One region of the Thalassospira sp. A40-3 genome, then DNA from elsewhere that is predicted to be linked to it. Evidence: riboswitches for the same ligand, from Rfam matches in the RefSeq annotation. Region 1 holds a riboswitch; the other holds the start of a gene.
The links. Region 1 has a riboswitch for glycine ahead of gcvT (glycine cleavage system aminomethyltransferase GcvT). Riboswitches for the same ligand answer to the same signal wherever they lie in the genome.
Positions count from the first base shown of each region.

Region 1 (16,176 bases):
GGGCACGGCTTGGCGGGCCAATTCGTCGCATCTTTCGTTTTCCGGGTGACCGGCATGACCCTTGACCCAGTGCCACTCGACCTTATGCGGTTCAAGGGCTTGGAGCAAACGTTGCCATAGTTCCACATTCTTGACCGGCTTTTTATCGGCGGTTTTCCAGCCACGTTTCTGCCAGCCGAAAATCCATTTGGTAATGCCGTCGCGGACATAGCTGCTGTCGGTGTAGATATCGATGACACAGGGACGTTTCAGGGCTTCCAGCGCACTGATGGCCGCCATCATTTCCATACGATTGTTGGTGGTTTCCGGATCGCCGCCCGACATTTCCTTTTCGACACCCTTGAAGCGCAAAATAGCGCCCCAGCCACCGGGGCCGGGATTGCCGCTGCACGCGCCGTCCGTGTAAATCTCGACGCGGTTATCGTCACCGTTACTTGAAGTCATATTGTCGTGTTCCCCGCCTTTGTGCCTAATCCAGGCCATAGGCTGTTGCGTTTTCCACACGTTGGTGGAACCGCAATTTGTTGATGTATTCGCGCGGGTTCTTCGGGGTGACCAGCGCATCCTTGGGTGTATTCACCCAGTCATACAGCCGTGTCAGAAGGAACCGAAGACTTGCGCCGCGCGCCAGAATGGGCAGGGCGGCCTTTTCGACGTCCGAAAGCGGACGGACCTTGCTGTAATGCGACAGAAGGTTTTTGGCCTTGGTTACATTGAAGCTGTTGTCTGGTTCAAAGCACCAGGCATTCATGCAGATGGCAACGTCGTAGCAAAACAGGTCATTGCACGCGAAATAGAAGTCAATCAGCCCGGAAACGGCTTCCTTGTTTGGAAAGAAGAAGACGTTATCGGGGAACAGGTCCGCATGAATGACCCCTTTTGGAAGGGCGTGCGGCCAGTTTTCTTCAAGAAATGCGAGCTCTTCGCCAATCATCTTGCCAAGGCCGGGTTCGACATCGTCGGCATGTTCAGCGCAGCTGTCAAAAAGCGAACGCCATCCCTTGATGCTCAGCGCATTTGGCAGATGCATTTCGAAGTCCTGACCGGCTGAGTGCAACTCTGCCAGTGCGGCGCCAACCCCGGCACAGTGATGGGGTTGAATGCGCCTGGGCGACATGCCCTGCAGGAAAGACGTGATGGCAGCCGGGCGACCACAAAGGCGTCGCAGGGCAACACCGTCCTTGCCGTGGATCGGGGTCGGGCAATTCAGTCCCTTGGCCGACAAGTGATCCATCAGGCCAAGATAGAAGGGCAAATCATCGGGATTTACCCGCTTCTCATACAGGGTCAGGATATAAGGAGCCTTGGTCGTCTGAAGCAGGAAATTGGTGTTTTCGACGCCTTCTGCGATCCCCTTGAACGACACCACGTCACCGATATCGTATTCGGCCACAAAGCGGGAAATATCTTCGTCTGAAACGTCGGTATAGACGGCCATGAGTTCTATCGTCGTCCTGAGCTGAAAATAAGCATGTCCGCAGACCTAGCTGGCAAGCTGACGCGGCAGTTTGAAGGTGACATTCTCGTTGGTCAGCGTGATTGTTTCGACCGTCACGTCAAAGCGTTCGCGGCAGGCATCAATGACTTCCTCGACCAGGATTTCGGGCGCGGATGCGCCGGCCGTGATGCCAAGGCTTGAAATACCGTCAAGCTTGGACCAGTCGATATCCTTTGCCCGTTCGACCAGAACCGACCGTGTGCAGCCTTCGCGCTTGGCGACTTCGACCAGGCGGTTGGAGTTCGAAGAGTTCGGCGCGCCAAGGACCAGAATGGCATCGGCCTTTTCCGCGATCAGTTTGACCGCATGCTGGCGGTTGGTCGTGGCGTAGCAGATATCTTCCTTTTTCGGCACCGCGATTGACGGGAAACGCCGTTGCAGGATTTCAATGATCTTGGCGGTGTCATCAAGTGACAAGGTCGTCTGGGTCACGAAGGCCAGATTTTCCGGATCGCTGATTTCGATGGTTTCGGCGTCTTCCTCGGTCTCGACCAGGGTCATGCTGCCGGGCGGCAACTGGCCCATCGTGCCGATGACTTCGGGATGACCAGCGTGACCAATCAGAAGAATATGTTTGCCATCGGCGTGATGGCGTTCCGCCCCGCGATGGACTTTGGAGACCAGCGGGCAGGTCGCATCAAGATATTCAAGTTTGCGGGTTTCGGCCGCCTCGGGCACGGATTTCGGGACACCATGGGCCGAAAAGATCACCGGCACGCCATCGGGAACGGCATCAAGTTCGTCAACGAAAACGGCACCCATATCGCGCAGGCGATTGACCACGAATTTGTTATGCACGATTTCGTGGCGGACATAGACCGGTGCGCCATATTTTTCGAGTGCCTTTTCGACGATCTCGATGGCGCGATCAACCCCCGCGCAGAAACCGCGCGGATTGGCAAGAACGATCCGAAGGCTGGCTTTGTCAGACATGATACAGGTCCGGCTTTCCCAATTGCGTGCGGGCGTTGCCGACGCATTTTTCAAACATTCACGTTACATAACCTGCCTGATCATGCGGTGCAATGACTCTGGGGTAAATGGTCGGTGCGGGTTGGCCGAATTTTTGACGTTTTACACGGCCCAAGGCCTTTGAAGCGGGTTGTGCCGACATCCGCGACAGAATAGACTGCGCGCGGGCCGGTCGTCGCGATGCGGCCCGAAAACATTTGGTTTGATAGAGGCTTGGATGACAATCGGTAACGGACTTCGGCGCGTTTATGCATTGGGTATGGTCTCGCTTGGTGGATTGCTAAGCGCATGCGGCGGTGGCAACCCGTTCGAAGAACAGCCGGTCCCGGTTTGTCCGGCGGCCTATCTGCCAAAGGATACGGCAAAACTTGTCCAGTTCAGTGGTGCTGGCCGTGACCTGACCGATGTGATCGTCGAAGCCGAATTTACCGGATACCTCGGTGATTGCGGCTATGACCTTGATGACAAGGAACTTGATGTCATCATCAGCCCGATCATTACCGCCGAGCTTGGACCGGCAGCCCAGAACCGCAACGTTCAATTTAAATATTTCGTCGCCCTGCGCGACCCGAACGGCACCTTCATTCAGAAGTCGGTGTTTGACGTTAATATGGCGTTTGCCGACAATCTGAACATGGCACGCATCCGGGACGAACAGGTGACCCTGTCGGTGCCGCTGGACGATGTCTGGACCGGTCCGGATTACGAAATCTATCTTGGTTTCCAGCTGAGCGCGGACCAACTTGAGTATAATCGCCGCTTCGGAACCGATTGATTTTATTCGGGTTTGGTCATCTGAGACGCGGCAGGCCGATCGTGCCCGAAAAATAGGGGCTGGTCGGTTTGCGCGGAAACCCGTATAACAGAAACATACCCAAATGATGCACGTGGGAGAGGCCGCAGTCCTTATCGGATGAGCGGACGCCGAAGGAGCAACCACCCCGGAAACTCTCAGGCAACAGGACCGCGTGGAGATGGGACTCTGGAAAGCAGGTGACCTGAATTTCTGATCAGGAACACCTCGCCGAAGATGTAAGCAGACCGGCTTCCTACCCCGGATGTGATTCTTTCAGGCTCCAAAGACAGAGGGGGAATGTGGTTGGCCACTGGTCGGCTATATTTCGCAACGATTGTCCTGGAGAACCTGATGGCGGATCAAGAATCCGAACTTCTAAAAACTGCCCTTTATGATTTGCATGTGGAACTCGGTGCCAAAATGGTGCCGTTCGCTGGCTATGCCATGCCTGTGCAATATCCGCTTGGTGTGAAGGGCGAACATCTTCATACCCGTGCGAAGGCAGGCCTGTTTGATGTGTCCCATATGGGGCAGGTGCGTTTGACCGGCGAGAACCGCGTGGCGGAGCTTGAAAAGCTTGTGCCCGGTGATATCGCCATCCTCAAACCCGGTCGCACCCGCTATTCCGCGTTTACCCAGGACGACGGCACGATCCTTGATGATCTGATGATTACCAATGCGGGTGACAGCCTGTTTCTGGTGATCAATGCGGCCTGCAAGGACGATGATATCGTTCACATGCGTGCCAACCTTGGCGATGGTGTATCGCTTGAAGAAATCGATGACCGCGCGCTTCTGGCGCTTCAGGGCCCGGACGCGGCCAAGGTTCTGGCACGCTTTGCACCATCGGTTGCCGATCTGAAATTCATGAGCTTTGCCGAAGTCGACATCGCTGGCAGTCCGTGCTTTGTCACCCGTTCGGGTTACACTGGCGAAGACGGCTTTGAGATATCTGTACCCAACGCCGATGCCGAGGCGCTTGCACGCAAGCTGTTGGCCGAGGAAGAGGTCGAGGCGATTGGCCTTGGTGCACGTGATTCACTGCGCCTCGAAGCAGGTCTTTGCCTGTATGGTAACGACATTGATACCACCACGACCCCGGTTGAAGGGGATCTGAACTGGATCATTAATAAACGTCGCCGGGCCGAGGGTGGTTTCAAGGGCGCGGATGTGATCCTTGATCAGCTTGAACACGGTGCGGATCGCAAACGTGTCGGCATCAAGCCCGAAGGCAAGGCACCTGCACGCGAACACACCCAGATTTTGAACGCGGATGGCGAAGAAATCGGCGAGATTACATCGGGCGGGTTTGGCCCGACCGTCGATGGCCCGATTGCCATGGGGTATGTCGCAATTGAATTTGCCGAACCGGGTACCAAGGTCGATCTTATGGTGCGTGGCAAGGCGCGCCCGGCCGAGGTGGTCGAACTTCCGTTCGCGCCGCATCGTTATTTCCGCGGTTGAGAACCAGAATTTATCATAGAGAGAGCGGCGCTACGCTGCATTGGCACTGAATTGATCAACAGGGACAATGGAAGATGACTAAGAAATTTTCGCAGGAACATGAATGGATCGAGCTTGAAGACGGTGTGGCAACCGTTGGCATTACCGATTACGCGCAGCAGTCGCTGGGCGATATCGTCTATGTCGAGCTGCCGGAAGTTGGCAAGAAACTGACCAAGGATGGCGACGCCGCAGTTGTTGAATCGGTCAAGGCCGCCAGCGACGTTTACGCCCCGCTCGATGGTGAAATTGTCGAGGTTAACGAAGAGCTCGATGACAATCCTGCACTGGTCAATGAAGCCCCGGAATCGGATGGCTGGTTCTTTAGAATGACACTGACCGATGAATCCCAGCTTGATGAGCTGATGGATGAAGCTGCCTACAAAGACTTCGTCGAAGGCCTTTAAAACATGCGTTATCTCCCACTGACACGCGCTGATCGTGCTGCGATGCTTGATACCATCGGGGCATCATCGGTTGATGAACTTTACTGTGATGTGCCGGACGGCGCGTTGCTTGATGCACCTGTTGATTTGCCATCCCACCTTGGCGAAATGCAGGTCGAACGCGATATGATGGCCTTGGCCGCCAAAAACATGGGCGCATCAAGCGTGCCCAGTTTCCTGGGTGCCGGTGCCTATCGCCACCATGTTCCGGCGACGGTTGATTACGTGATCCAGCGCGGTGAGTTTCTGACCGCCTATACCCCGTATCAGCCGGAAATCGCGCAAGGCACGTTGCAATACCTGTTTGAATTCCAGACCCAGGTTGCCTCGATCACCGGGATGGATGTTGCCAACGCGTCGATGTGGGATGGTGCGACATCCTGTGCCGAAGCGGTGCTGATGGCCTGCCGTGCGACCCGTCGCAAGAAGGCAGTTCTTTCGGGTGGTTTGCATCCGCATTACCGCGAAGTGACCGAAACCTATTGCCAGTATAGCGACACCGAAGTTGCCGGACGTGATGGGCATCCGGAACATCAGGCAACTGCCGAAGAACTCAACGATCTGATTGATGATCAGACGGCTTGCGTTGTGGTGCAGTACCCGGACGTCTTTGGCCGCATTCAGGATCACACCCAGTTGGCCGATCTTTGCCATGCCAAGGGTGCGCTTCTGGTGGTGGTCTTTACCGAGGCGGTGGTGTTTGGTGCAGTGAAATCACCGGGCAGCTTTGGCGCAGACATCGTTTGCGGCGAAGGCCAGTCGATCGGTAATGCGCTGAATTATGGTGGGCCGTATGTTGGCCTGTTTGCCACCACGCAAAAGCTCGTGCGTCAGATGCCGGGCCGCCTGTGTGGTGAAACGGTCGATCAGGACGGCAAACGTGGCTTTGTTCTGACGCTGTCGACCCGCGAACAGCATATCCGCCGTGAAAAGGCGACCTCGAACATCTGCACCAACTCGGGCCTGTGTTCGTTGGCCTTTACGGTGCATATGAGCCTGCTGGGTGAAGATGGTTATCGCCGTCTGGCGACTTTGAACCATGAAAATGCCTGCAAGGCAGCCGATGCGATTGACGCCGTTGAAGGCGCATCTGTGGTCAATGACAGCTTCTTTAACGAATTCACCGTGAAGCTTTCCAAGCCGGCCGCCGAAGTGGTTGAAGCACTGGTTGCCAAGGGCGTCCTTGCCGGTGTGCCGCTGTCGCGCCTGTATCCGAACCGTTCGGATCTGGATAACTACCTGTTGGTTGCGGTCACCGAAACCAACACGGACGAGGATATCGCGGCCCTTGCGTCCGCATTGAAGGAGGCGCTGGCATGACCTTTACAACCCATACCGGCAACCGTGGACTTGTTCTTGAAGAACAGCTGATTTTCGAGCAGGGCCAGCCCGGCCGAACCGGCGTTGATTTGCCGGAACCAAAGGGCACCAAATCGCGCCTTGGCGGTCTTGACCGTGATAGCGACGTTGGTCTTCCGGGGCTTTCGGAGCCGCAAGTCGTGCGTCACTTCACGCGCCTGTCGCAAAAGAACTACGGCATTGATGCCGGTTTCTTCCCGCTTGGTTCGTGTACGATGAAGCATAACCCGCGCCTGAACGAAAAAGTCGCCCGTCTGCCCGGTCTTGCCGATCTGCATCCGATGCAGCCCGAAAGCACCGTTCAGGGTGCGCTGGAACTGATTGATCAGTGTGCGCATTGGCTTCTAGTCCTGACCGGCATGCCGGCGGTTTCCATGTCCCCGGCAGCGGGTGCGCAGGGCGAGCTTTGCGGCATGATGGCCATTCGCGCGGCCCTTGATGCACGCGGTGAAAACCGTCGTCGTGTTCTGGTGCCGGAATCAGCCCACGGGACCAACCCGGCAACCGCAGCCGCCTGTGGCTTTACAGTTGATTCGATCCCGGCGACCGAAGATGGCCGGGTTGATCTGGCGGCGTTTGAAGCCAAGCTTGGCGACGATGTGGCTGGCATCATGCTGACCAACCCGAACACCTGCGGTCTGTTTGAACGCGATGTGCGCAAGATTGCCGATCTGGTGCATGAAGCGGGTGGTTACTTCTATTGTGATGGTGCGAACTTCAACGCCATTGTCGGTCGGGTGCGCCCGGCAGACCTTGGCATTGATGCCATGCATATCAACCTGCACAAGACGTTCTCGACCCCGCATGGCGGCGGTGGACCGGGTTCAGGACCCGTTGTCTTTTCCGAGGCACTGGCACCGTTTGCCCCGATCCCGTATGTCGTGAAAAAGGGTGAGGGTTTCCATCTGGTCGAAACCGCAGACGAAGAAGACGGCATGAAGCCGTTTGGCCGTCTGAAGGGCTTCCATGGTCAGATGGGGATGTTCATTCGTGCCCTGACCTATATGAAAAGCCATGGTGCAGATGGCCTGCGTCAGGCATCGGGTGATGCGGTTCTGAATGCCAACTATTTGCTGGCGCGTCTTAAGGACAAGCTCAGTGTGGCCTTCCCGGGCTATTGCATGCATGAAGCCCTGTTTGACGACGGCTTCCTGAAAGATACCGGTGTTTCGACGCTGGATCTGGCCAAGGCAATCATCGACGAAGGGTTCCACCCGATGACGATGTATTTCCCGCTGGTGGTTCATGGGGCGTTGCTGATCGAACCGACCGAGACCGAAACCAAGGAATCGATCGATCAGTTCTGTGATGCGATTCTGTCGCTTGTGGCCAAGGCCGAGTCGGGCGATGCAGAATTCTTCAAGAATGCACCGTACCTGACCCCGCGCAGACGCCTTGATGAAACGGCGGCTGCCCGTAAGCCGGTTTTGCGCTGGAAGCCTGAAACAGCTTGATAACCAACGCAACCTGACCTTTTGGAGCACCCCGGTCTTTTGGCCGGGGTGTTCTTTTTCAAAGACTTGGACTTGAAACCCATTGGACTTGTCGCAATCTGCACCCTTATACTTGCCGTAATAGTAATGAACGCCGTCAAAAAGGTGCGTTTGGGGATTTAGTGATCGGACGCATGTCCGTTCCGGAGGGTTAAAGTCAGTTATGTCTCGTCGCGTGCAAAAAGTATTCACTGCCGAACGTCGTCTTAAAGAACGCACCGGTGGTGTTGTTGAGGATTGGTCTGACTCCTTTTTTGACCCGACGCTGGAAAGCGGCATGGGGGCAGGGGAACCGATGCAGGCATCCTTGCCGGCAGCGACGAGTGCCCCGGAAACATCCGGTATTACCCAGGCTGTTCTTGATGAAATCAGAGCCCTGCGTGGTGAAGTTTCACAACTGCGTCAGGCGGTGGCAGCCGGTGGTGTTCCGGCCAGTGATGTCGCCGCCCCGTTTGCATCAAACGATGCGCCGATGGATGAATTGCCCGAACCGGTTTCAAGTAACCCAAGTCACTCCAATCGCCCGGGTGCGGCAGAGCCCGATCGTGACGATCTGGAACTGATCCGCACCCAGATCGCGGAAATGAACGAGCACATCCACCGTGCCAAGGTTCAGATTGCGTCGCTGCGCCATCCAAAGGCACAGGATGACCGATTGGTAAGTGCGACCTCGGAACTTGATGCCATCGTCAAAGATACCGAAATGGCGACCCACACCATTCTGGAATCCGCCGAGCAGATTGACGATCTGACGATGACGCTTAAAAACTCGGCGCCGAGCGATTTTGTCGCCGATCACGTCGAACAGATTGCCTTCATCGTGACCAAGATCTTTGAAGCCTGTAACTTCCAGGACATTACCGGCCAGCGCATCAACAAGGTGGTCAGCACGCTTGAGTTCGTTGAAGAGCGCGTCCACAACATGATCTCGATCTGGGGTGAAGATGCGTTTGCCGAACTGCCGGTTCCTGAGGTCGAGGAAGAATCACGGCCCGAGGATGCAGATCTTCTGAATGGTCCGCAGCTCGAAGGGGAAGGCATCAGTCAGGACGATATCGACAAGTTGTTCGAATAATTCGAAAAATGCTTGGTTTTGTGCTGTGATTTAAGGTAGTAGCGTGAGCTATATCTTCTTGGCAAAGAGCGCCTCGGGCGTTTTCGCCCAGTCTTTTGTCAATCAAAAGTTTACATATGTAAGGTAAGTTCTTACCTATAAGAATAAGAAGCTATGTTGGGATGCGTGTGACATACGGTTGCACGCGTTTTGGCGTGCTTGGAGGTTAATATGGGATTTTGGTCTCTCGGTGCTATTCGCCAGCCAAAGGCACAAGATATAAAATGGCGAAAAAGCCCACGTGGGGAGTACTACCGCCTGTTCATGATCGACGATATTTCAGAGCTTAGCCTGGATGGGGTCGGTGGCGTTTACTTGCTGTGGCATGGTGGCCTGAAGCCGTCTTGGCTGGTGGCTGGTGCAACAGAAGATCTTGGACACAGTTTTTCTGAACTGATGCGAGATCCGGATATTCGCGAATATGACACCCGTGGCGGGGTCTATATGAGCTGGTCACCGATCAAAGACAGTTTCCGGGAAGGTGTTGTGCATTTCATTGCCAAGCACACCAACCCGACCTTTGAATGCGATTATGACAGCAAGGAAGACCCGATACCGGTTCTGCTTCCGCGCTGATCAGGCAATAATATTCCCTACATTCAAAGCAAAAAGCTCCGCAAATGATTGCGGAGCTTTAAGCGCTTGTTCCGGGAAAGTTTCCGGTTTTAAAGCTTTTTCAGAACAGCTTCGGCACTTGAAACTTCAAACGCGCCCGGTTCTTCGATGGCAATGTCGGTGACTTTGCCGTCTTCGACAATCATGGCGAAACGGTTGGCACGCTTGCCAAGGCCGCGGCCGGTCAGATCAAGTCCAAGCCCGGTTGCGTCGACAAACGCCAGATCCCCGTCCGAAAGCATGGTGACGTCGTTGGCCTTTTCCGCATCGGCCCATGCCTGAAGGACAAAGGCATCGTTTGATGCAAGGCAGGCAATCTCATCGACACCTTTGGCTTTGATCTCATCGGATTTGGCAACAAAGCCCGGAAGGTGTTTGGCCGAGCAGGTCGGGGTAAAGGCGCCCGGTACGGCAAACAGGACAACTTTGCGACCTGCGAAGAATTCCTTGGAATTGACGGCTTCCGGACCGTCGCTGGTTGCGCGGAAAAGGGTAACTTCCGGGAGTTCGGAACCGACTGAAATGGTCATGGGTATCTCCGTTATTTGGCGCAATCCCGTTGACTGCGCGCTGGATCGCATGCCGGAATCAAACACCAAATCTGCTTGGCATTCAATGCTTTCACGCAGAGTTTTTAACAGGTTTCATCTGCCTGACTTCAATTGGCAGCAATTTTGGGCCTGTGTGTGCCTTAGCGCCTGCCTGCTGACCGGCGCCAAATCACTACGCGTTCTCAATCAGATGTGATCACTTTGCGGAACTGGCAAGGCTTGCCGAACCGTTTGCATCTTCAAGCGCACCAAGAACCTCGTCCACACCGAGCAATTCTGAAAGCAGGATGCCATCCGGTGCCCCCGGACCAAATACCGCATTGAACGGGATGCCAAACCGGCCATAAGAGGCAAGGTAGTCGGCAATCTTTTGATCCGGGCGGGTCCAGTCGGCCTGCATCAGAACCACATCATCCTGCATCAATGCATTTCGGACGTCGGGTTTTTCGAGAACCAGCTTTTTGTTGACCTGACAGGTCACACACCATTCGGCGGTAACATCGATCACGACCGTTTTTCCATCGGCAACCAAACCATCAATGGTTTCAGGTGCAAACGCCTGCCAGACAAGTGTGCCATTGTCCGATGATGCGCGCGGCGACGACGGCGGTTGTGAAAAGCCGGGCGCAAACAGTGCAACAAGGAAGCCCAACACGGCCAGTGACGTAAAGGCAAAGCGTGGACGCAGGTTTGATGTGCGTTTGCGGGCCCAGATAAAGACACCGCCCAAAATCAAACCAAGCCCGACAGCAATCGCACCACCCATGCCGATCTGGACCGACAGAATACCCAGAAGCCAGATCGCCGTGCCGATCAGGGCCAGACCCAGAACAACTTTGACACCATTCATCCAGCGTCCGGGTTTGGGCAGGATATGGGCGACACGCGGCTGGATGGCGATGGCAAAATACGGCAGGGCCAAGCCGATCCCCAGCAAGGTGAATATGCAGAAGATATCAAACACACTGCCCGCCAGTGCAAAACCAACCGCCGTGCCAAGGAACGGGGCAGAGCAGGGGGTTGCCAACAAGGTGGCAAACATACCGGTCAGGAAGTTGCTGCTGATATGGTGGCCGTGGCTTTCGCTGCGTGTGATGGCGTCATTTGCCGCGTTGCCAAGCTGATCCGGGCCGGAAATTTCAAACAGCCCCCACATATTCAGCGCAAACAGGGCGAGTATGATCGTCATAACCGTCAGGAACAGAGGTTGCTGGAACTGAATGCCCCAGCCAATGGTGCCCCCGGCCAGTTTGATGCCGACCAGAACAGCGGCAATCACCCAGAAGGATGTGATGATCCCGGCCGCACTGGCAAGGAAACCGATGCGCACCCGATTGATGTCCTGTTCGCGGGCTTTAAGGGCTGACATGACCTTGATCGACAGGACCGGCAACACACAGGGCATGACATTCAGGATCAGGCCGCCAAGCAGGGCAAACAATCCGATCATCGCGAAACTCATGCCCGCCGTTGCGCCCGCACTGGATGCTGTGCTTATGGCGGCTTTGCCATTACCGACAACAAGGTTTTGCTCAACAGAAAGCGGACCGGCGATGACGGTGACGGTGACCGGCTGATCTTTCAGTGTCTGGTCTTCGGCCAAGCCCATGACGGTCAGATCGAAATACTGAATATCCTCGTTGCTGCCCGTCGCGGTCGTTTGCGGTTCGGGCAGACCGAAACCCGCACGCAGGTCGCTTTCAATCAGGATGTCATCAATGTCGACCCCGGCATCATCAAGGCCGCGAACACCCAGACGCAGGCTGTGCGCATCGCCCTGACTGATGCTGGAAACGCTGGTGACTTCGATGGGAAGGCCGGTGCCACGCAGCGGCACCTTGGAAACAAATTTTTCGATCTGGTGGGCGTGATTGCTGGCGATCGAGGTGCCTGCACCTGCGGACGCGCCTGCCGGGACATCAAGATTAAAGCTGGCATTTGCCGGAATGCAGATGTCGCTGCACACCAGATAATCGACATCAAGGCGAATCGCGACCGGCTGGGCCGGATCGGGGATCGCAACATCAATCGGCAGAATGATGTGATCCTTGTAGCCGAATGTTTCGAGGCCAAAGATCGAAAAGCGGTAAGGGGCCGGCCAAAGGATGTTTGCGTCGCCGACATTTTCGGAACCGGTCCAGTCAAGTTGCGGCGGGAAACCGGCATCGCCTGCGCTGCGCCAATAAATCTTCCAGTCGGGTTGCAGTTCGTATTCAAGACCAAGACGGAGTGTCTGTTTGCCACCGGTTTCGGTTTGCGCACTGATCAGGCGGACTGATGTGAAGTCCTCATCGACCCAGTCGGTTGCCATATCCGATGCCGCCAGTGCAGCAGAACTTGCACCGATGGATGAAAGGCAGATGGCAATCAAAAGAGCCAAGCGGGTGATAAGGTGGCGGAGCACGTGTTGTTCCTTAAGCACGAAAAACCGATTTGCGCAGTGTTGGCCAAACTTGTGGCACAGAAGAGGCGTAATTCCAGTCCCCGTTCAAATCAAGCCACGACTGTGTGAACGCCCTATCACTAGCACATGCAGGCAGGGGCTTGTCCTGATCCAACGCAAAACGAGATGGATCCATTGCCATGGCAGTGCGTTCCTACCTACATGAGGTATATGGGAATCCGGAATGTCAAACGACAAAAAACACGGTTTTCCGGGTTCTTGATGGAAATGGGCAGGTATTCGCGCTAGGCTCTGTGAAACAGGATAAAGAGAGTTGCGACATGGCAGAAGGTATAGGCACGGGTGATTATCTCGGCGGCAAGCTGTTGGTAGCGATGCCGGGCATGCGTGATCCGCGCTTTTCGCAAAGTGTGGTCTATATCTGTGCGCATAACAAAGACGGTGCGATGGGGCTGGTGATCAACCGCCTGATCGACAGCATCACTTTCCCGGAATTGCTTGAACAGCTTGGCATTGCACGCCCGGCACCGACCATCGAAGACATTCAGGTCCATTTCGGTGGACCGGTTGAAAGCAGCCGTGGCTTTGTTCTGCACTCGACCGATTTCTCGAACGAGGCGACCCTTCATGTTGATCGTGGCGTGTCGGTGACAGCGACGGTTGATATTCTTGAACAGATTGCCGTCGGCGAAGGTCCGCAAAACCGCATCCTTGCCCTTGGTTATGCCGGCTGGCGCAGCGGTCAGCTTGAAAGTGAAATCCTTGCCAATGGCTGGCTTCATGTCGATGCCGATGCGGATCTGCTGTTTGATACCGATTGCGAAGACAAGTGGGAACAGGCGTTTTCACGGCTTGGCTTTGCGCCGGAACTGCTTTCGGGGGAAGCCGGACACGCTTAAGGCGTTCTGTGCTGAAACCCGAGGAACCCGCCATAAGAAAAGCCTGCCAGATTGGCAGGCTTTTGCATTTCGTAGCGTCGTGATCGATCAATCAAACAGGGCGTCGATTTCTTCCTGTGAGAAGATCTGGTCGACTTCATCCTGGGACACGCGATTGGCATTCTGCGGTGCCTTGGTGACGGTTTTGTCCAGGTTGTCGAGGCCTTTGGGATCTGGCGGCAGATCAAAGTCGCCAAAGTCATCCTCACCCCAGATTTCGATCACGCGGTTCACGCGTTCCTCGATATACTTCATGGTATTGACGACTTTGGTAATCCGCTGCCCGGTCAGATCCTGGAAGTTACAGGATTCAAAGACTTTCACCACCAGTTCGACAATGTCATCGGCCAGCCCTTGCGTGTAGTCATCCGGGGCGGCGGACCGAATATTGTGGGCAACCGCGTCAATCTTTTCGACGGTTTCAAGGATGTTGGCAGTCGCATCCTCGGTGGCGGCGACGACGGAATCAAGTTCACCCTTTACGATATTAAGACGCGTGCCGCTGTCATCTTCGGGCGCGGTATAAAGGGCCGCGATTTCGCGTTTTGTTTCCTGAATGGAATTGGCAAGGGCGCGAACTTCGTTTTTGACCAGACGCAGCTCATTGCGGGCGTCGGCCTGTTCGTCGTCTTCCGGGTCGATTGCCTTGTTCGCCTTTTTCTGCTCCTCGATCATCACGCGGATGTCGGTAAGCAGTTCAAGCTTGAGATCCTCAATCGCGGTATGCAGGCTCGAAATGTCGGCCCCGCCGACAGAGCCATTCGCATCAGTCGGCATGTCGGTCGGCAAGGCGACCATGTCGCTCATGGTTTCGAGTTTGTTGAGCAACCGCATTTCCGCGGTAAATAGTCTTTTACTTCCTGAGCGTGCCATAGACGAACCTCTGTCTTTGAACCGTCTGCATCGGGCAGCAACCTGGCTGGTTGCGGTGCACGGAACATCGGGAATGCATACGTTTTGGTAGAATAGTCCGCAAAGCTGATATATCCAACCGAATTTCTATCCGTGATATTGGGGAAAAGTCCGCTCAATTAAAGGGTTCGGACAGTATTTTTGCATTTGGCTTTTTACGGCTTGCGTCAAGCCCGTGTCCGAATCGTTGGCAAAATCGATCCTGGAGCGGTCTGTTGCGAAAAATCAGCCCGGATCAGGACGCTGTCAGGATGACGTAACGTCGTGTTGATCCGGTAATGTGCGGATCGCGTAGGATTTGAAAAGAAACGGCTTTAGCCATTGGTTGAAGTGATTCTAACGAGTTTTGCGCATATATTGCAAAGCAGCATTCGTTGGGAAGGTGAAAATCGGCCATGCGGAATGGCGGTTTTTCTATCCAAGGGTGGGTGTTTAGAACGATTTCAGCCAAAACCACTGCGCTAATTTGATGGATTATCAAATACATTTTTTGTGCAACGCAGCGAGGTTTTTTCTGGAACAGGTGTCGAAGATACGCTATTTGCCTGCGTTACCAATGTACTTTCATGTGCAGGCTATTTAAGAATAAGATATGTCAGAGGAAATGCTCCGGCCCGTTGATTTTTAATCTTTGGTTGAAGCGGTGAAATGTCCCCCGCAGGGCACATGACGCCGGGTCAACAAAAGCACACGGGGGTGGGGAAGAGTGAGGCATATCGCCTTGAGATGTAATGCGAGGGGGCAGATTCGCATGTCGATCAAGAAGCTATTTCCCATTCTGTTGTTGGGATTGGCGGTACTTACCGGGTTAGACAGTGCAGCGATTGCTGCCGTTGGTCAGCCCGAGCCGTGGCAGCTTGGGCTGCAGGACCCGGTTTCACCGGTGGCTGTTGAAGGCCAGAAATTCTTTAATCTACTGATCTGGTTGATGACGATCATTACCGTGATCGTTTTGTTTTTGCTGCTGTATGTGCTTTTCCGCTTCAGTGCGAAACGCAATCCTGTGCCGTCGAAAACGACCCACCATACCCTTCTTGAAGTGGTCTGGACGGTTGTTCCGGTACTGATCCTCCTTGTTATCGCGATCCCGTCTTTCCGCCTTCTGTATTTTGCAGACCGCGTTGAGGATGCCGATCTTACGCTCAAGATCATTGGCAAGCAGTGGTACTGGACCTACGAATATCCGGACAACGGAAACTTCACCTTTGATTCTTTGATGATCGATGAAGAAACCGCTGTTGCCGAGGGCATGAACCGCCTTCTGGATGTGGATAATCCGGTCGTCTTGCCGGTGGATCAGAATATCCGCCTGATCATGACTTCTGACGACGTGATCCATAACTGGGCCATGCCATCGCTGTTCATCAAGCTTGATGCCGTTCCTGGCCGACTGAACGAAACCTGGACCCGCATTCCAGGCGAGTATGCCGGTACGACATTCTATGGTCAGTGTTCCGAGCTTTGCGGCGTAAACCACGCCTATATGCCGATCGCTGTCAAAGCTGTTACGATGGAAGAATACGAGGCCTGGGTAGCCAAGGCCCAAGAACAGTTCGCATCTGCTGATTTGCCGTC
Region 1 is NZ_CP065428.1:3,593,488-3,609,663, reverse strand. It holds gene rnhA (ribonuclease HI) at 1-444, opposite strand, end outside; gene IT893_RS16580 (homoserine kinase) at 470-1,438, opposite strand; gene ispH (4-hydroxy-3-methylbut-2-enyl diphosphate reductase) at 1,484-2,431, opposite strand; gene IT893_RS16570 (hypothetical protein) at 2,688-3,245, shown strand; glycine riboswitch at 3,349-3,447, shown strand; gene gcvT (glycine cleavage system aminomethyltransferase GcvT) at 3,618-4,730, shown strand; gene gcvH (glycine cleavage system protein GcvH) at 4,805-5,176, shown strand; gene gcvPA (aminomethyl-transferring glycine dehydrogenase subunit GcvPA) at 5,180-6,535, shown strand; gene gcvPB (aminomethyl-transferring glycine dehydrogenase subunit GcvPB) at 6,532-8,028, shown strand; gene IT893_RS16545 (protein phosphatase CheZ) at 8,231-9,142, shown strand; gene IT893_RS16540 (hypothetical protein) at 9,353-9,757, shown strand; gene IT893_RS16535 (peroxiredoxin) at 9,847-10,326, opposite strand; gene IT893_RS16530 (protein-disulfide reductase DsbD) at 10,544-12,751, opposite strand; gene IT893_RS16525 (YqgE/AlgH family protein) at 13,072-13,650, shown strand; gene IT893_RS16520 (hypothetical protein) at 13,738-14,523, opposite strand; gene coxB (cytochrome c oxidase subunit II) at 15,353-16,176, shown strand, end outside.

Region 2 (16,176 bases), 1.1 Mb from region 1:
TCGGGAATTCCAACTGTGGACGCCTTGCGCAATCAGGATTATAAGGCGGGTATGAACGGTATTCCTTTTGTCAAAATGCATGGTTTGGGAAATGATTTCGTTGTCCTTGACGGACGACGTGATCCTGCTGTGCTTGATCTTGATGACGCGACCGCTGCCCGTATTGCCGATCGCAAGACCGGGGTTGGTTGCGATCAGTTGATCGTCATCGAACCGGCCCGGGATGATCTGGCCGATGCCTTCATGCGCATCCGTAACAATGATGGCGGCGAGGTACAGGCGTGTGGCAATGCGACCCGCTGTGTGGCCAATATCGTCATGGGCGAACTTGGCCGCAAAGACGTGATCATTGAAACCGTTGTCGGTTTGCTGGATGCCAATGGTCTGGCTGATGGCCGTGTCACGGTTGATATGGGGCAGGTCAAACTCGATTGGCGTGACATTCCGCTGGCCGAGGCGGTCGATACCAACCATATTCCGCTTTCACTCGGTCCGCTTTCAGATGCGGTGGGTGTCAATGTTGGTAATCCGCATGGTGTTTTCTTTGTTGATGATGCCGAGTCCATTGATATCGAAAAATTCGGCCCGGTGCTTGAACATCATGAAATGTTCCCGGAACGCGCCAATATCGAAGTTTGCAGCATCATTGATGAAAACAAGATCCGCATGCGCGTTTGGGAACGCGGTGTCGGCGTGACCCGTGCATGCGGGACGGGCGCCTGTGCGGCTGGTGTTGCGGCGGCACGCCGCGGCCTGACTGGTCGCAAGGTCGAAGTGATCCTTGATGGCGGGCCACTGACCATTGAATGGCTGCCCGATGATCATGTATTGATGACCGGCCCGGTCGCGACAAGTTTTTCTGGCTTTTTGCACGCGTCCCTTCTGGGAAACCATTGATCAGGTTTTCCTGATTGGTCTTTTGACCGGTTTGATCTGGCCTTGCGTCGGATGAGGTGATCGGGCAAAACAAGGCGCATCAGGATTTGGTTCAATCCATGTCGGGACACCCAATCCCGTCTTTTGTGAAACTCAAAAGCAGGTTCAGATAATGGCTGACTTCAATACGCTTGACGGTGTCAATGTCGCTGGCAAGCGCGTTTTGCTGCGCGCTGATCTTAACGTTCCGATGAAGGATGGTGTTGTTGGCGATACGACTCGTATCGACCGCACCGTACCGGGCCTGATCGAACTGGCGGATGCCGGGGCGAAACTGGTTGTGATTACGCATTTCGGTCGACCCAAAGGTGCGCGCGTCCCGGAAATGAGCCTGAAACCGGTTGCCGATGCCCTTGCCAAGCAGCTTGGCCGTCCGGTGAAGTTTGCGGATGACTGCATCGGTGACGCGGCGGCAAGCGTGGTCAACAGCCTGAAAGATGGCGAAATCGCCCTTCTTGAAAACCTGCGTTACCACGCCGAAGAAGAAAAGAACGACCCGGCCTTTGTCACTGAGTTGGCAAAGCTTGGCGATATGTATGTCAATGACGCGTTTTCCTGTGCGCACCGTGCGCACGCCTCGACCGAGGGTCTGGCACGCGCGCTTCCGGCCTATGCCGGTCGTTTGATGCAGGCTGAACTCGAAGCGCTTGGCAATGCGCTGGAGGCACCAAAACATCCGGTGATGGCGATTGTTGGCGGTGCAAAGATTTCCACCAAGCTTGATCTTCTGGGTAACCTTGTTGCCAAGGTCGATCAACTGGTGATTGGCGGTGGCATGGCCAACACCTTCCTGGCAGCAAAGGGTGTCAATGTTGGCAAGTCACTGTGCGAGCATGACCTGCTTGATACCGCGCGCGAGATTTTCAAAAAGGCCGAAGCTGCCGATTGCGAAATCGTCCTGCCGGTCGATGGTCTGGTGGCGAAGGAATTTGCCGCCAATGCGCCGCATGATGTTTGTGACATCAACGACGTCGCTGCCGATGGCATGATCCTTGATGCCGGTCCGGCAACCATCGAAGACCTGAACAAGCGTCTCGAGACTTGTGAAACGCTGGTCTGGAACGGCCCGTTGGGTGCGTTTGAAATTACCCCGTTTGACACCGCAACCGTTTCGGTCGCCCAGCATGCAGCAGAACTGACCAAGGCTGGCAAGCTTCTGTCGGTTGCAGGCGGTGGCGACACTGTCGCGGCCCTGCGTCATGCCGATTCTGATCAGGCATTTTCATATGTCTCGACCGCAGGTGGTGCGTTCCTGGAATGGCTAGAAGGCAAAACCCTTCCGGGTGTGGCGGCCCTTCGTGCCAGCTAAGCCATTTGATTTTGGCACAAAACAACAAACCCCGCCAACTTGGCGGGGTTTTCTTTTGCGGCGCGTTTAGGAAGCCTAGTCCTTTTTGACGTCAGGCAGGCTGTTTTGGGCCGTGCTTTGCATGATTTCATCGCGTTCGGTCAGGAAGCCTGCATAGCCGTTTTCCATCATGGCTCCGCCCAGTTCGATATAGACGGTGAACAGGCGCGACAAGGTATCGGCCTCGTCCGTATCCAGAACCGACAACAATTCACCCGATCTGGCTTGCCCGGTTTCGAAATGCTCCCAGGCATGTTCGAGCAGGATTTTACCGAGATAATCGAGATCACCATATTTGCCCTGACCGATGGCATTACGGATTTCACCAAGGGTGATGTCGGCAGCGATCAGGACTTCTGCGGGGATGGTGACAAGGCGGTCGGGGCCTTTGATGTCTTCGGGCAGGTCGCGCAGAATGTGGATGATATAGCAAAAGATCGCCATGTCCCGCGCGTGATACAGCGGTGGGTTGGTCAGTGGCGAGGTATAGCCGATCTCTGCGTCATACCGGGCGGACAACAGATAGACAAAAATCGATGCCGGTGCCGCGGTTGCCCCTTCGCAATAGGCGATAAAATCTTCCCATTCGTCCATCGGTTCTTCGGCGATGTCACGATGAAGCGCGTCTGCCAATTCGATCCATGGATCTGCGGGAAGGTCGCTGCGTCCCAACGTCAGGCGCAGGGCCTGATAGACCTCAGCCGACAAAGGGCCGTTTTCGGGCAGCGGATTATCCAGATCTGCCTTGGCGGCGATGACCTGTGCTTGCCATTGATGAATGGTTTGCAGGACAAATTCGCGTTGGGCATCGCGCTCGGCATCAGGAAGTTCAAGGAAACCGTCATCGACGATATCGTCGATCACACGCATCGAAGCATAGGCTGCCAGAAAGAAACGCTGCCGTTCGGGCGAAAGGCGCATTGCGGCACGATACAGATTGGCATTCTTTGCGGCTGCCAGTTCGTTGCAGGCATCGAATGGTGGTCCAAGTACAGCGTGTTCAGGAGGGAGCGAATGGCTCATGCGTGTCTGGATGTCCCGTTGGTTTGCTTTCAAACAGTCATACAGCACTGCCAGCGCTGCGCAACATCCGAATTGGGAATTGTCAGGGGCACTGGCATACGGGTGCGCAACCGCATGATCAGAACTGGATCCGGTATCTGGCCGTCAGCCCCAACATGGCATCAATGCCATCAAGTAGACCGTCACTGGGGCTCGTTGTGGTCAAATCACGTGAAACCGAGCCATGCAGGCCGATCCAGATATCTTCGAGCGGCATGTAAGACAGTGAGCCGGCAAGTCCGGCATCGTTGGTCAAGCCTGTGCCGGTAAAGCCGAACCTTGGACGCGCACGATGTTGCATACCGAATGCATCGGTCTGGTAAACACCAAAATTGCCCGGTGTCGCGGCATCAAGATCAACGAACGGTCCGACGGTAAAACCAACATCAGGGGACGGTGAATAGCCAAAGCCGATTTGGGCATTCATGCCGTGATCAGAACGCGGCGTACCACCGAATTCAAGCCAGTACTGTGCCGGATTGTGAGGATCTGTTGCATCGGGACCAAGTGTCAGGCCATAGCGTGCCGACGGGGTAAAGCTGCGATCAAAGCCGGTTGGGTTTGAGGATGAAATACCGCCGGGGCCAAATGCGCTGCCGCCCGGGATCAACGTAACGCCGGTTTGCGATGTTGGTTCAGTTTGGAGCGATTGGGCAAAAGCCGAGGGGTTCTGAACCAGACCCGCATGCAGCAAAGCCGTCAGAAATATCCATATCCGGTGTCTTTTTGCCCAATTTGGCCAATGCAGCTTTTTCATGTCGCCTGTGCCCACAGGTGATCAAACAACCACAGCAATCGAGGCAACAGCCAGACTGCGTCCTTTGCCGGACGCTTGAATGGTTTGATTTTGTCGGTCCCAACCAACAACCGTTGAACCCTTGCTGCGTTCTTGGCGCGTAGCAAACTTCATCGGGTTCTTGACGGACGGGGTTTTCCGGCGTGACTTGATCCTGCGATTTACCGGGGATTGCCGGTCAGGATGTGCTCGTGCTCAGAAAGTCCCGAATTGCGTCGATTTGCGCTTTATCATTTAAGTGGGGTGCGTGCCCGCAGTTCGCCACTGCAAAAACCGGCATTTGTGGTTTTTTCTGTTTCATTTTATCGACGATGGATTTCGGAATCAGATCGGACTGTTCGCCACTGATCAGCATGACGGGACAGGGCAGGGCTTCAAATTCGGCCCAGGCATCAAAGTTATCAATATGTTCGGCAAAAACCCGCATCACTTGCGGGTCGTAATGCATCATGAAATTGCCATTGGGCAGGCGACGTACGGAACGTGATGCCAAAAAGGCCCATGTCGCATCATCGGCCACGCCGAAGGAGGCATAAACCAGACGAACAAGCTGTTCGACCTCGTTGATGGTTTCAAATTCCGGGGATGCCCCGACATAGGATTTGATGCGCGCAACCGCGGCAGGATCAAGTTCGGGGCCAATGTCGTTAAGCACCAGCCGTTCGATGCGTCCGGCGACTTCGGTTGTGGCATAAAGGCCAATCAACCCACCCATGGATGTGCCGATCCAGTCGCAGGTATCAATGTTGAAATGATCGAGCAGTTCAAACATCTGGGCGACATAGAAGGGCACGGTGTATTCCGTGTCCGGATCGCTGGCCCAACCGGAAAATCCCCGCCCGATCATTGATGGGCAAAGAACATAGTATTTGTCGGTAAAATGCGGTGCGACATGGTCAAAGTCATCAGCCAGACGCGCCAGCCCGTGCATCATTAGAAGCGGTCGATTGGCCGGATTTCCCCAAGCCCTGACATGGACTTCATAGCCACAGCATTTGACGAAATGTTCGCGAAAATCGGCCATGGTATGCTCCTTGTCAGGGATGTGTTGTTCGGATCGTCAGGCGGACTTCTTGCGGGCGATCATGAACAGGCGATTGAAAGGAAACAGGGTACGTCCGTCATCGCGTGACGGATAGACCTGATTAAGCCGTTCCTTGTATTTCGCAGTGAATTTTGCGCGCGCTTCATCATCGGGCAGGGCATCCATGACGGGACGCAGGATGGTTGAACTGGTCCAGTTATAGACCGCATCTGGCCCGGTCAGCACGTGGCAATATTGCGTTTGCCAAAGGTCGACTTCATCACATGCAGGTGTCAACACATCGAAATAATCACCCGGGCGCATGATGCGGGCCGCATGCATCGCGGTTGCCACTTCCTTGCGCCAGTCCATCCCGGCTTCGCCAATCAACTGGTGGCTGGGTGCCAGGAAATTGTTGGGCACCTGAATGGCGATAATGCCGCCGGGGCGAAGATGTTCGAGAAGGCGCGGAAACAGCTTTGAGTGATCGGGTACCCAGTGCAGGGCCGCATTGGAAAACAGCAGATCAACCGGCGCGTCCGGTTGCCAGTCGGCGATGTCGGCCTTTTGCCAGGTGATGTTTTCATCCCGCTTGCGCGCGGTTTCAAGCATCTCGTCTGACGAATCAACACCTGTGATACGCGGTCCGTCAGGATCGCTTGAACCATATGCATCGGCAAGTATGGCTGTTACTGAACCCGGGCCACAGCCAAGGTCGACAATATGACGGGGTGAAAACCCGCTTGCCGGTTTGGGCAAACGCGAAATCAGATCGATGGCAGGTCGCAGGCGTTCATTGCCAAACAAACCGTAACGGGCAGGATCCCAGTGTGTATTGCTCATGGGAAAGTCTTATCGCGTTTCGGATGTCATTTGAAGCATCGAGGAGAGGTGCCGACAAAAACAAGCGCCCCAGACCAGAGGTTGGGGCGCAGAAATCCGATGATACATCAAAAGCAGCGATCAGTGATCGGACGCTTCAAGCTGGTCATAATGGCCCTTGATCAGATGGAACATGAACAGCACGGCACCAATGAACATCGCAAGCCCGACGAAGTAGGAATAACCGTCCTGCGAACCTGACGCGTAAAACAGGCCGAAAAGACCGACCACGATGGTCAGAACACCAAAGATCAACCGATCCATACCCATGTTGGAACTCCTCTAAGCCGAATGTTTGTTATTCAAATTTATCGAAAACTGTACTGCGATCAAACCGCAAACATCGTCTTATGCCTGACCCTTTTCCCGAATTCTTTGCGGTATGTCATGAAACTCGGCAGCAATTTGTAAATAAACCGGCCTTTTGAACGGCACAATAAGGTCCGGCAGGGTTGCCAGATCGTTCCAGCGCCAACTGTCAAATTCCGGATCCGGGACATCAATATTGATGTGTTTGTCCTTGCCGGTAAAGCGCATGGCGAACCATTTCTGTTTCTGGCCGCGATACTTACCCTTGAAGGCCTTGCCGATCAGGTGTTCGGGCAGGTCATAGGTCAGCCAGTTAGGCGTTTCGGAAATGATTTCAGCCTTGTCGGTGCCGATTTCTTCCTTGAGTTCGCGCATGGCGGCTTCAATCGGCGTTTCGCCGTCATCAATGCCGCCTTGCGGCAGTTGCCAAGCGCCTTCAAACCCGAAACGGTTGCCCATCCAGACCAATCCGTCTGCGTTAAACAGGGCAATACCGACGCATGGCCGATAAGGAAGATCATCTGCCGTGACTTTGTCTGCGTTCGGGGTGTCGGACTTCTTTGCCATGACTGCTCCTGACTGACAGGGCCGGGGTACCGGCATCTGTCATTAGTTCTCGATTGTGTTGGCGGGTTCGTCGGGCTCCGCCAGATCGGCAGGTTCCGAAAGTGCTTCTTCCTGCTCTGCCTGTTCTGCCATGACCTCACGTTCGCGTTCCTCGGCTTCAAGGCGGGCGGCCTCTGCCTCGTCGGCAGATTGCGGCGTGACCTGCTGGCCTGATACGGCACTGACCGGGACCAGAACAACGCCCTGACGTTTCAGGCGGAAGGCCCAGTTGCGCAGTCGCTGGATCGTCACCGGATAGGATTGCGCAATCCCGACGGCTACGCCATTGCGTTTGGCGATCTCGACCAGTTCGGCCAGCCGCCTGTCGATGTGGCGGCGGCTTGGCGTGTCATCAATGATGACATTGCTGATCGCATTCGGTGTTCCGTCATTTGCTGCCAGTTGCGCGCCATAACTGGCGACACCGCTTCCGGTGCCTTCGACATACATAAGGCCAGTACGCGAAATGAATTCGATCACCGGGCGAATGGCACTATCTAGGCTACCAAATTTCGATCCCTGACGACTGACCAGGCCGGCATAGCCCGGGAAACGTGCCAGCAACCATTCCAGACGGACAAGGTTCTCTCCCTCTGACAGGGATGTCAAAAGTGCGCGCGGTCCGGGATCTGACAGCGGGAAGTCAGCAGGTTCCATCGGAAGTTCAAGGAAGACCTCGTGGCCCATGGCGCGTGCTTCGCGGGCAACTGTTTGCAGATCGCGGGCATAGGGCGAAATCGCCAGTGAAATGTTAAGCGGCAGATCATTGATGGCCGCGTCGGTGCGTTCTTCGTTCAGGCCAACACCGGTCAGCATAACCGCGACAACCGGGGTTCCTTCGGGCAGTTCGAACGGGCGTTTGTAGGCTTCAAACGGTGTGGTGCCATCATCGCCGATGCGCGGGATACGGCCAAAACTGCCTTCCTCGTCAAGACCGGGCAGCGGGGCCGGGCGTAAGGGATCGGGTTCGATCGGTTCGTCAAACGATCCTTCTTCCTCGATCAGGGCGGCGAGTTCTTCGGGTGTCGGGGCACCATCACCGGTGCCATCGGTTGCCCCCGGTGTTCCGATCAGGTCGGAAACGCCATCAAGGTTGCCGGCAATGTCTTCGGCCGACTGGCCTTGGCCATTTGCACCGTTGGCAGCCTCCATCGCGGCGCGATCGCGATCCTGAATGTCCTTAACACCGCGCGCGATTTCTTCTTGCAGTTCGCGTTCGGTGCCCGGAACCGTGATCGTGGCTTCCGGCCCGCCAGCATGAAACAGCCGCCAGCCGGTTTCCGGATCAAGTACCGGGATCATCGCGACCGCTGTTGCGCAAAACGGCGACAGGAACAGGGTAATGATCAGCAGTTTAGAAAGCCAGCTACGCCGGGATTTCGGCCGCTTTGGCATTCGTTTGAACTGGACTTCGATCGGCAGTTCATTAAAGGGCAAGTCATCGAGATTGACGTTGTCTTCACCGTCGTCGGCGTCAGTCATCCCGTCGCCAAGGTCGTCGGCCAAATCACTGACCATGTCCTCGTCGATGTAACCGTTCTTTTTCTTTCGGAACGGCAGGGAATTTAGGATTTTCCTGAACACGCGCAACTAGTCTCTCACGATGCCGGGTCCAACCTTACCCATTCGGACGCGGGCCAAACAGCGAAATACCCCGGATCATGTCAAGCGCACGCGACAGCTGATAATCATCAATCGCCAGCTGTTCGGCCTCGTCACGGCGGGAATTTGCATCCTGTTCCGCATCTGTGATGCCTTCGTCCTCGTTACGAAGGGCGCCACTAAGCGATGCTTCGGAGCGACGGGTATCCGCCTCGATGCTTTCGACACGTGCCTGCGGAACGATGATGTCCGGCACAATGCCGACTTCCTGAATGGACTTGCCTGACGGCGTGTAATACCGCGCCGTGGTCAGACGAAGTGCCACGTTTCCGGGCATCGGAAGGATGGTCTGGACCGACCCCTTGCCGAAGCTTCGCGTACCCATAATGACCGCACGGCGATGATCCTGAAGGGCGCCTGCGACAATTTCGGATGCCGAGGCAGAACCATCATTGATCAGAACCACAATCGGCAAACCTTCGCTGAGGTCACCGCTACGTGCATTGTAACGTTCGGTGTTTTCGGTATCACGCGGACGGGTCGATACGATTTCACCCTTATCAAGGAAGGCATCGGAAACCGAGATCGCCTGATCAAGCAAACCGCCCGGGTTGTTGCGCAGGTCGATCACCAGTCCCTTGATTTCCGGGCCGATTTCTTCGCGCATGTCAGCAATGGCGCGCTGCAGGCCGCTGGCGGTCTGTTCGTTGAATTTGGTGATACGGATATAGCCGATATCGTCTTTCGGTTCGGCGCGGACCGACTGGATCTTAATCACCGCACGGGTCAGGGTGACATCGAACGGTGCCTGTTCACCCTTGCGGATGATGGTCAGGACGATGTCGGTATTGACCTTGCCGCGCATCATCTCGACCGCATCATTCAGCGTCATGCCGCGAATGGCGGTGCCATCGATATGCGTAATGAAGTCGCCCGGCTGAAGGCCAGCCTTTTCGGCGGGTGTGTCATAGATCGGCGCGATGACTTTGACAAAGCCGTCTTCCATGGTGACTTCGATGCCAAGGCCACCGAATTCGCCGCGGGTATCAACCTGCATTTCCTCGAAATTATCCATATTCAGATATGAGGAATGCGGATCAAGCGATGTCAGCATGCCGTTAATGGCCGCTTCAATCAGTTTTTTGTCATCGACGTCTTCGACATATTTGCTTTTGACCTGTTCGAACACATCGCCAAACAGGTTGAGCAGCCGATAGGTCTCAGCCGAGGAGGTTGAAGATTGCGCCAAAACTGGCGACGCAAGGCCGATAGTCATGCCGGTCGCGAGTGCGAGTACTGCCAATCGTGAGGTTTTCATCCACTTACCTTGCCGTTTTTCGAGGCCAGCCATGGAAGCGGATTGATTGCTTCCCCGTTCTGGCGCATCTCCAGATATAGTTTTGGCGAAGTTTCACCCATAATACCAACAGGTTCGCCCGCCAATAGATATTGTCCTACCACACTGTCCAGCCGATCAAAACCGGCGATAAGGCTATGGTATCCTTCGCCGTGTTCGATAATCAAGAGCCGGCCATACCCGCGGAAGGGGCCGGCAAAGACAACTTTGCCGTCAAAAGGTGAGACAACCTGCGCATTTGCGCGTGTGCTGATCTCAATTCCCTTGGACCTGTTTACGGTCAAACCATCCGGGCCGCGTGATTTTTCACCAAAAAGTGTAACCACTTTACCACTGGCGGGCATGCGGAGGTTGCCCTGTGCCAGTGTGATCGAACTGCCAACAGCGAATTCTTCGTCACTTGTGTCAGTACCACCGGTATTCCCCGCATCAGATTTGCTTTCGGGCGGCGGTGGCGGTGTGTTTTTGGCAATTGTTGTCGCACCAAGCGTGTCTGCATCCGGTTCGGTACGTGTCGCAACACGAACTTCCGGGCGGGCGCGCGGGCGTGGCAGCCCTTCAGCACGATTTTCCAGATTGCGCAAAAGCTCGCCCAGCGATTTGGCTTCATCGGCAAGTGCACTTACCGCCTTGGCGGCTTCTTCGGCCTCGGCCTCTGTCTGGGCGCGCAGGCGGCGCTTTTCATCCAGAAGGGCGGCAAGGGATGCGCGTTCTTGTTGCAATTCCTGGGTGGCAGCGGCCAATTCGCTACGACGATTGCGAATATCTTCGCGCAGCGTGGCAATCTCGCCTAGTTCCTTGCGCAGATCGCGGGCGTGCTGTTCGACACCGGGCAGGGCGGCCTTAAGCAATACCGCCGAACGCAACGTATCCTGCGGCGATGTTGGCAGGGCAATGACCGCTTCGGGCGGGGTGGTCGACAGGCGCTGCAGGGCCATCAGGATGCGGGCATATTGCCCGGCCTTGTCTTCAAGGCTGGTGGCGGCGACCTTTTCACGTGCTTCAAGCGTTTCGAGCTGATCTTCCAGTTCGGTCAGCGTCGTTTCAAGGCGCTGGGTGCGTCTGGCGACAGATATCGCCTCGGACTGAAGGGCTTGTTCCTCGGTCCAGAGTTCCCGTGATTTGCGTGACAGGAACTCTTCCTGTTTTTGCTGTTCGGAAAGCTGGTTTTCAAGTTGATCAAGTTGCTGATCAACCTTTTGCAGCGATTGGGCAAAAGAAGGCGCAGCCCCGCCTGCAGCAAAAACCGCAAAAGCGATCAGCGCAGGCAGGGCGATCTCATAAGCTAACTTAGCTCGCAAGAAGCGCGTCATTCTGTTTCAGGCCCTTAAGCAAGGGTTTACCAGTCATTTCTGCCGGTTGCGGCACGCCAAGCAATTGCAGCAAGGTCGGTGCGACATCGGCCAAACGACCATCTTCCAATGTTACCCCTTCCGGACCGTTAACAAGGATGGTCGGAACGAGATTAAGTGTATGTGCCGTGTGCGGTTCGCCGGTTTCCGGATCGACCATCACTTCGCAGTTGCCGTGATCAGCGGTGACAAAGGCAACGCCACCGACCGACTTGATCGCGTCAATCACTTTGCCAAGGCAGGTATCAACCGCCTCTGCGGCCTTCATCGCGGCTTCAAGGATGCCGCTATGGCCGACCATGTCCGGGTTGGCAAAGTTCAGGATGATGGTGTCGTATTTTTCCGACTTGATGGCAGCGACCAGTTTTTCGGTCACTTCCGGTGCCGACATTTCCGGCTGCAGGTCATAGGTCGCGACTTTGGGGGAGGCGACCAGAATGCGGTCCTCGCCCTCGAATACCTGTTCTTCGCCGCCGTTAAAGAAGAACGAAACATGCGGGTATTTTTCGGTCTCGGCGATGCGAAGCTGCTTCATGCCGGCCTTGGATACCACTTCGCCAAAGATGTTTGGCAGGGTCTGCGGCGGATAGATCGCATCCATGTATTTGGCATGTTCGGACGAATATTCGACCATCCCGGCCTGAACGGCGAACTTGATCGGCGTGCCGCGATCAAAGCCGTCAAATTCCGGTGCGCAGAGGGCGGCAAGGATTTCACGTGCGCGGTCCGCCCGGAAATTAGTCATCAGAAGGCCGTCGCCGTCCTTGATGCCATCATAATCGCCAATCACGGTCGGCAGAACAAATTCATCGGTCGTACCGGCTTCATAGGCGTTGGCAATCGCGGCCTCCGCACTTTCTGCGCTGCGGCCATCGGCGTAATTCTTGCCCTGAACCATCGTGAAATAGGCCTGGCTTACGCGTTCCCAACGGTTGTCGCGGTCCATGGCGTAATAACGGCCGGTGACTGTGGCGATTTCAACATTGGCATCACCGATCAGGGCGCGGAATTTCTCAAGGAACTTGGCGGCACTTTTCGGTGCGGTATCACGGCCATCAAGATAGGCGTGAATTTTTACCGGCACACCGGCACCTGCAATGATCTTGGCCAGGGCCGCCATGTGGGCCTGATGGGAATGCACCCCGCCTTCGGACAGAAGACCCGCGATATGGCAAACGCCATTGGAATCGGAAAGTTTGGCGATGATCTTTTTGACGGTGTCGGTATTGGCGATGGTGCCGGTTTTGACGGCCTCGTCAATTTTGGGCAGTTCCTGCATGACCACACGGCCAGCACCGAGGTTCATGTGACCGACTTCCGAGTTGCCCATCTGACCTTCGGGCAGGCCAACATCCAGACCGCAGGCCTTAAGAAACCCGGTCGGATTGTTGGCGTAAAGGTCATCCCAGACAGGCGTGTTGGCAAGGGCGACAGCGTTGTCCTTGCTTTCTTCGCGATAACCCCAGCCGTCCAGAATGCACAGCACCACAGGGCGCGGGCGCTTTACGGAATTCGATACAGTCACGTTCATAAACCCCACAGATAAAGGAAAAGGCTGAATGTCCCGTAAATATGGTGACTTACGGGCTCTTTCGCCATCAATCCCGCCATGCGGACAGGGTGGGTCAGTCTTCGCGCACGACGGGTACATCAATTACCCGGGCAATTTAGCACGATTACCGTTGCTTAACAGCATCTGCCGCAGAAAATTTTGCAGATGCAAACCAGTTCTTTTGACAGTGTCTAAAGACGCAGATAGTGTTCAATCTGACGGTGAACCTCTGAGGTGGCAGAAATGTTATCTCGCACCGTGACGGGAGAGTTCGGATATCACGCGATTTGCATGATGTGCGGCGCCGAAGGAGCAATGCCTCATAAACACTCTCAGGCAGATGGACCGTCACGGAAGAGGCTCTGGAGAGAGAAACCAAAAAGCGCCTGGGAGAAAGCGCTGGTCAGGTTTCCACCGAAGGATGAACGCCCCAAGCCGATCTTGATCGGGCAGGGCGGATAATCTCAGGTCAAGGGACAGAGGGGGCAAAAACACCGGTTCGTAAACAGCGCGAAAACAAGCGCGTTATTGAGCCGTGAAGGAGGCCCTTGATGACAAATCCCGCGACCGATCCCTCTTCGGGATCGCAAAAGAAATCCCAACATGACGTCAACCTGTCGGTTGTTGACCTTTACACAATCGGTATCGGTCCTTCGAGTTCGCATACGGTTGGCCCGATGCGCGCGGGATATCGTTTCTGCCTTGAGCTTGAGGCGCGCAATCTTTTACAAAAGTCCGGCAGTGTCGTGGTTGATCTTTATGGATCGCTTGCCCTGACCGGCAAGGGGCACGCAACCGATACCGCGGTGATCATGGGCCTGAATGGAAAGCGCCCGCGCAATATCGATCCTGATGATATTGTGCCGACTGTGAAGGCGATTGATGAAACCAGCCAGTTGCAGCTTTACGGGCAGTATCCGGTTGCCTTTAACCGCGATACCAATCTGGTGTTTCATTTCACCGAAACCCTGCCGCAGCATCCCAATGGCATGCGCATTACCGCCTTTGACCGCGATGGCGTGAAAATCCATACCCAGGAATATTTCTCGGTCGGGGGTGGCTTTATCGTATCCAGTGACGATCACGGTGCGGAATATTCCGGCGATAACATCACCTTGCCATTTCCGTTTTCGTCCGCCGACGAACTGATGGAAATCTGCAAGCGCGAAGGGCGCTCCATCGCGGAAATCATGATGGAGAATGAACAAAGCTGGCGCAGCTCCGATGAAACCATCGCCTTTGTTGATCGCGTTCATGACGCGATGATGAGCTGCATTGACCGTGGCATCCGCACTGACGGTATCTTGCCCGGTGGCCTGAATGTCAAACGTCGGGCATCGAACCTTTACAAGGAACTGACCGAAAAGCCCGAAGCTGGCCTGCGTGATCCGCTGACGGTGATTGACTGGGTCAATCTTTATGCCCTTGCCGTGAACGAAGAAAATGCCGCAGGCGGTCGGGTTGTGACCGCACCGACCAACGGGGCCGCAGGCGTTATTCCCGCCGTTCTGCGTTATTACGAAAAGTTCGGTGCCAACGCCAATCAGCACAAAATTCGTGAATTCCTTTTAACTGCGGCGGCCATCGGGTCGATCTATAAAAAGCGCGCCTCAATCTCGGCGGCCGAAGTTGGCTGTCAGGGCGAGGTCGGGGTTGCCTGTTCAATGGCGGCTGGCGCGCTGTGTGCCGTGCTGGGCGGAACGCCCGAACAGGTCGAAAACGCCGCCGAGATCGGTATGGAACATAACCTTGGCCTGACCTGCGATCCGATTGGCGGTCTGGTGCAGGTGCCCTGCATCGAACGCAACACCATGGGTGCGGTCAAGGCGATCAATGCTGCACGTCTGGCATTGCGCGGTGACGGCCAGCATACCGTTTCGCTTGATAAGGTGATCGAGACCATGCGCCAGACGGGACTCGACATGCAAAGCAAGTACAAGGAAACCAGCCAGGGCGGTCTTGCGGTCAATGTCAACGTGGTGGAGTGCTGATCCCAACTCTTAAGAATAGGGCAGAAAACCGGGCTTTCTGGCATCTGCAATGTAAATTAGACGGTTTTCTGCTTTTGTTTCTTGCGACTTGCGGTTGGTGTTTTGCTATGATTTGCCGACTAAAAATAGGGGCAAAGACCCCAATATCGGTTGGACATAGACATGAGCAAAAAACTGTTCCGCATTTACATCGCGGTCAGTCTGGATGGCTTCATTGCGCGTGCTAATGGTGCGGTGGACTGGTTGGGGGAATATGACCCGGCCGAGTTCGGCTTTGACGACTTTCTGGACTCCGTCGGTACGCTGATCATCGGGCGAAACACCTTTGATCAGGTGATGGAATTTGGCGACTGGCCCTATGAGGCCCGCCGCACAATCGTTTTGACTTCCCGCGATCTGCCCAAAGATCGGCCTGCCAATACCGAGGCCTATGGCGGGAGTATCATCGAACTGGTCGATCAATTGCGCGACCGGCGGTCGGCGGATGGTGACATCTGGGTCGTCGGCGGGGGCAGTGTGGTGACACAGTTCCTGTTTGGCGGGTTTGCCGATCAGCTTGATATCTTTACGATCCCGGAAGTGCTGGGGTCCGGCATTTCATTGTTCGGGCGCGATGCCGGGGGGATCAAACCCCGTCTTCTGGCGTCCGAGCGCTACAATTCCGGTGTCGTGCGCAGCCAGTACGGTTTGGCCTAAACCCGAAAAAAAACCAAAGCCCGCATCTGGTGAACCGGATGCGGGCTTTGTCGTTCTATGCCGTTTTGCGCGGGGTGAGGGCTCAGATCTCTTCAAGTGCCTCAAGCGATTCCGGCAGGATCTGACCGCCATCGACCACGATCTGCTGGCCGGTGATATAGGCCGCTTCATCGGATGCAAAGAACAGGGCGGCATTGGCGATATCCTCGACACTGCCCAGACGTTTCAGCGGGATCGAGTTCGCCATCGAGCTCAGATAATCCTCACCAAGATCGGCCAGGCCCTCTGTCATGATATTGCCGGGCATGACGGCATTGATGGTCGTGTTATAGCGCGACAGTTCCATGGCTGCGGTTTTGATAAAGCCAAGCTGGCCGGCCTTTGAAGCGCCGTAATGTGACCAGCCCGGATAGCCCGTCACCGGCCCGGTAATCGAGGATGTAATCACCACGCGCCCCTTGCCGGATTTTTCGAAATTGGAGATGCAGGCCTTTACGCACAGGAAGCTGCTTTTAAGGTTGGTTGACATCACCTGATCCCAGTCATCAGCCGTCATATCGATCATCTTGATCTGCGGAAAGATACCGGCATTGGCACAAAGGATATCAATCCCGCCAAAGGTTTTGGCCGTGTATTCCGCCAGTGCAGAGACCTGATCAAAAT
Region 2 is NZ_CP065428.1:364,737-380,912, forward strand. It holds gene dapF (diaminopimelate epimerase) at 52-897, shown strand; gene pgk (phosphoglycerate kinase) at 1,049-2,245, shown strand; gene IT893_RS01655 (squalene/phytoene synthase family protein) at 2,321-3,307, opposite strand; gene IT893_RS01660 (hypothetical protein) at 3,426-4,040, opposite strand; gene IT893_RS01665 (alpha/beta fold hydrolase) at 4,321-5,166, opposite strand; gene IT893_RS01670 (methyltransferase domain-containing protein) at 5,203-6,009, opposite strand; gene IT893_RS01675 (hypothetical protein) at 6,130-6,318, opposite strand; gene IT893_RS01680 (RNA pyrophosphohydrolase) at 6,397-6,924, opposite strand; gene IT893_RS01685 (divergent polysaccharide deacetylase family protein) at 6,967-8,547, opposite strand; gene IT893_RS01690 (S41 family peptidase) at 8,582-9,883, opposite strand; gene IT893_RS01695 (murein hydrolase activator EnvC) at 9,880-11,223, opposite strand; gene gpmI (2,3-bisphosphoglycerate-independent phosphoglycerate mutase) at 11,213-12,805, opposite strand; glycine riboswitch at 13,079-13,184, shown strand; glycine riboswitch at 13,187-13,308, shown strand; gene IT893_RS01705 (L-serine ammonia-lyase) at 13,378-14,817, shown strand; gene IT893_RS01710 (dihydrofolate reductase family protein) at 14,980-15,513, shown strand; gene fabG (3-oxoacyl-ACP reductase FabG) at 15,596-16,176, opposite strand, start outside.
Region 2: it holds a riboswitch for glycine, as region 1 does, so the genes downstream of both, IT893_RS01705 (L-serine ammonia-lyase) here and gcvT (glycine cleavage system aminomethyltransferase GcvT) in region 1, are expected to answer to the same signal.